DNA from 2 places in the Zobellella denitrificans genome. Region 1 is predicted to be linked to the other one. Evidence: riboswitches for the same ligand, from Rfam matches in the RefSeq annotation. Region 1 holds a riboswitch; the other holds the start of a gene.
The links. A riboswitch is a leader RNA that binds a small molecule or an ion and turns the genes downstream of it on or off. The one in region 1 is predicted to bind thiamine pyrophosphate.
Positions count from the first base shown of each region.

Region 2: it holds a riboswitch for thiamine pyrophosphate, as region 1 does, so the genes downstream of both, thiB (thiamine ABC transporter substrate binding subunit) here and thiC (phosphomethylpyrimidine synthase ThiC) in region 1, are expected to answer to the same signal.

Region 1 is NZ_CP012621.1:56,988-59,182, forward strand. Features, by position in the region: gene menA (1,4-dihydroxy-2-naphthoate octaprenyltransferase) at 1-763, shown strand, start outside; TPP riboswitch at 865-967, shown strand; gene thiC (phosphomethylpyrimidine synthase ThiC) at 1,055-2,195, shown strand, end outside.
Region 2 is NZ_CP012621.1:344,414-346,608, forward strand. Features, by position in the region: gene thiB (thiamine ABC transporter substrate binding subunit) at 1-866, opposite strand, end outside; TPP riboswitch at 891-981, opposite strand; gene AN401_RS01630 (PilZ domain-containing protein) at 1,038-1,328, shown strand; gene AN401_RS01635 (acyl-CoA thioesterase) at 1,404-1,844, shown strand; gene leuD (3-isopropylmalate dehydratase small subunit) at 1,863-2,195, opposite strand, start outside.

The DNA of each region.
Region 1 (2,195 bases):
GCTGCTGGCCCTGCTCACCGCCCTGCTGCTGCAGATCCTCTCCAACCTGGCCAACGACTACGGCGACGGGGTGCGCGGCACCGACGCCGAGGGGCGCGCCGGCCCCGCCCGGGTGTTGGCCTCGGGCCTGGCGACCCCGGCGCAGCTGCGGTCCGCCATCCGGCTGACCGCCGGCCTGGCGGCGTTGTCCGGCCTCTTGCTGCTGGGCCGGGCCCTGGGCGCCGACCGGGCCGCCTGGCTCGGTTTTCTGCTGCTGGGCGCCTTGGCCCTGCTGGCGGCCCTGGGCTACACCCTGGGCCGGCGCCCCTACGGCTACCGGGGGCTGGGGGATCTGGCGGTGTTCGTGTTCTTCGGCCCGGTGGCGGTGCTGGGCACCAGCTGGCTGATGCTGCACCAGCCGGGAGCCGGCGCCGGCTGGGCCGCCCTGGTGGCGGGCCTGCTGTCGGTGGCGGTGCTCAATATCAACAATATCCGCGATCTGGAATCGGATCGCCGGGCGGGCAAGCACACCCTGGCCCTGCGCCTGGGGCTGGCCCGGGCCAGGGTCTACCAGCTATTGCTGCTGGCCACGGCCCTGCTGGCGGGAACGCAGCTGATGGCGGGCTGGGGTTTTCTGGCCCTGCTCGGGCTCTGGCCCCTGGCCGGCGCCACCCGGCTGGTGCTGACCGAGCAGGGGCCGGCGCTGAACCGGGCCCTGGGGCTGACCGCCCGCGGCACCCTGATCTTTACCGGCCTGCTGGCCCTGGGGCTGGCCTGGGGGTAGTGCCCCGCTTTAATGTCTTTGTTGATAAAGAGTTAAAGCAAGATTGCAAAAATTGTATCCAACCGCTTTGCTTTTGACCGGCGGCTCTGGCTATACTGACGTCCATCTTGTCGGAGTGCCCCCAAGGGCTGAGACCGCGAACAGCGGGATCCGTTGAACCTGATCAGGCTAATACCTGCGAAGGGAAACAAGTGAGAATCAGGCCCCAAGACCCTTTCCCACCCGGCCGGTTCTTCCTCAACACTCCTGACAAGCATTTTCACGAACCAATGGACGCAAGGTGAGATTGCTATGTCAAAAACGAATCGTCGCGAAGTACGCAGCCAGGCCCAGGAATACATCCAGAACCTCAAGGGCGAACCCTTTCCCAACTCCGGCCGTATCTACATCGAAGGCTCGCGCCCGGATCTGAAGGTGGCCATGCGCGAAATCCGCCTGGCCGACAGCTTCAAGGGCGGTACCAAGGAAAACCCCATTTTCGAGGCCAACGCGCCGGTGCCGGTGTACGACACCTCCGGCCCCTACGGCGATCCGGACTCCGAGCTGGACGTCCGCCAGGGCCTGCCCCAACTGCGTCGCCAGTGGATACTGGAGCGCGACGACACCGAGGAGCTGGACAGCGTCACCTCCCAGTTCACCCAGCAGCGCATGGCCGACGACGGCCTGGATCACCTGCGCTTCGAGCACCTGCCCAAGCCGCGCAAGGCCAAGCTCGGCCAGTGCGTGACCCAGCTGCACTACGCCCGTAAGGGCATCATCACCCCCGAGATGGAATACATCGCCATCCGCGAGAACATGGGCCGCGAGCGGGTGCGGGACGAGCTGCTGCTCAAGCAGCACCCGGGCCAGAACTTCGGCGCCAACCTGCCCGAGTTCATCACCCCCGAGTTCGTGCGCAAGGAAGTGGCCGAAGGCCGCGCCATCATTCCCGCCAACATCAACCACCCGGAATCCGAGCCGATGATCATCGGCCGCAACTTCCTGGTGAAGATCAACGCCAATATCGGCAACTCGGCGGTGACCTCCTCCATCGAGGAAGAGGTGGAGAAGCTGGTGTGGTCCACCCGCTGGGGCGCCGACACCGTGATGGACCTGTCCACCGGCCGCTATATCCACGAAACCCGGGAATGGATCATGCGCAACAGCCCGGTGCCCATCGGCACCGTGCCCATCTACCAGGCGCTGGAGAAGGTGAACGGCGTGGCCGAGGACCTGACCTGGGAAGTGTTCCGCGACACCCTGATCGAGCAGGCGGAGCAGGGCGTGGACTACTTCACCATCCACGCCGGCGTGCTGCTGCGCTACGTGCCCATGACCGCCAAGCGGGTCACCGGCATCGTCTCCCGTGGCGGCTCCATCATGGCCAAGTGGTGCCTGTCCCACCACAAGGAAAACTTCCTCTACGAGCACTTCCGCGAAATCTGCGAGATCT
Region 2 (2,195 bases), 290 kb from region 1:
AGTTCGACATCGATCACCGGGTACATCCAGTTGCCGGCGGGAATGTGCTGCTGAAAGCCGGGGCTCACCATGAACTGCAGGAAGCGCTCGGCCAGTTCTGGCTGCTGGCTGGTATTGAGCCGGGCGGCTACCTCCACCTGCAGGTAGTGGCCTTCCTCGAAGCCGGCGGCCCGGTACTGGGTCTTCTGCTCCGCTTCTATGTGGTAGGCGGGGGAAGTGGTGTAGGACAGCACCAGATCCGCCTCGCCCTTGAGGAACATGCCGTAGGACTCACTCCAGCCCTTGGTGACGGACACGGTACGCTTGGCCAGGTTCTGCCAGACCTCGGGGGCCTGCTCGCCATAGAGCTTCTGCACCCACAGCATCAGGCCCTGGCCCGGGGTGCTGGTACGCGGATCCTGGTACAGCAGGGTCAGCTCGGGGCGTTCCAGCAGCTCGGCGAAGCTGGCGGGGGGATTGGCGAGGCGCTCGGCGTCGTAGATAAAGGCGAAGTAGCCGTAGTCGAAGGGCAGGAAGACGGAATCGCTCCAGCCGCCGGGCACCTTGAGCCCTTCGAGGGATTGACCGTGCTCGGCCAACAGGCCGGTGTCCTTGGCGGCCTGCAGCAGGTTGTTGTCCAGCCCCAGTACGATGTCGGCCTTGGTATTGGCGCCTTCGAGTCGCAGTCGGTTGAGGATGGAAACCCCATCGTCCAGGGCCACGAACTCGAGATTACAGCCACATTCCGCCTCGAAGGCCTGCTCGATGGCCGGCCCAGGGCCCCAATCGGACGCAAATGAGCTATAGGTATAGATGGTCAGGGTCGGATCTTGCGCCATGGCCTGGCCGGCGGCGAGCAGGGGCAGGGCAATCAGGGCTTTTTTCACAGGGCCACTCCTTGTGGATAGGGTAGGGCCGAGTGCTCAAATCCCTACGCCGGCACGACCCGGATCAGGTGTACGAGTATGATCTCAGCGGCTGGCCGCACCCCGTTCGAGAATGGCCGCTATTGTAGGACCATTCGTTTTGTTAAACCAGTGCTATAAGGAAGAAGGCCTATGCTACCCGCCCATGAAGAACAACGGCTGTACAGCCGCATGCAACTGGATGCCAAGGTGATCCTGGCCACCACCAAGGAAAGGGTGGAGGGGATCTGCCGCAACCTCAGTGCCGAGGGGCTCCTGATGGAAGTCGCCGCCGGCAAGTGCCAACTGGGGCAGGAATGGCGGCTGGTGTTGCCCTCGGTTGACGCTGGCGTGGAGCCCCTGACCGCCACGGCCAGGGTGATCCGGCTCGAACCCGGCGATGGAGTGGACCTGGTGGCCCTGGCATTGAGCGAGGTCCATTGAGGACAGGAGGTTCATTGAATGTCTCCCGGATTGTGGTTAGATTAAAAGCTCTAAACTTGTTCAGGAGGTATCACCATGTCCAGGGACGAACCCCGTTTTCCGGTCAGCGTCGAGATCCCCGTCGCCTGGGGCGAGATGGACGCGCTCAACCACGTCAACAACGTGGTCTATTTCCGGTATTTCGAGACGGTACGCATTGAGTACCTGCGCCGCATCGGCATGCTGGACGTACTGAGTACGGCGGGCGTGGGGCCGGTGCTGGCGGAAACCTCCGCCCGTTACCGCCGGCCGGTGACCTTTCCCGACACCCTGAGGGCCGAGGCCAGGGTCATCGAGCTGGACGAGCACGGCTTTACCATGGAGTACCGTATCCTCAGCCAGGCCCAGCAGACGGTAACGACCGAAGGCTCGGCGCGGGTGGTGATGGTGGATTTCGGGACCGGGCGCAGGGCACCGCTCGGCGAGGCACTGAAGCGGCGGGTGCTGCAGCTGGAAGGAGAAAACAACGCCGGCTAGCGCCGGCGTTGTCGTGGATTACAGCCAGTCCGGCTGCCTGGCCTCGTAGGCGTCGATCTGATCCGCGTGCTGCAGGGTCAGGCCGATATTGTCCAGGCCGTTGAGCAGGCAGTAGCGGCGGAATTCGTCGATCTCGAAGGGGAAAGCGAGTTCGCCGGCGCGCACCTGCTGGGCTTCCAGATCCACGGTGATCTCGGCACCCTTGTCGGCATTGACGTACTGGAACAGGGCTTCCACCTGCTCCTCGCTCAGCCGCACCGGCACCATGCCGTTGTTGATGGCGTTGCCGTAGAAGATGTCGGCGAAGCTCGGCGCTATGATGGCCCTGAGGCCGAAGTCGGCCAGGGCCCA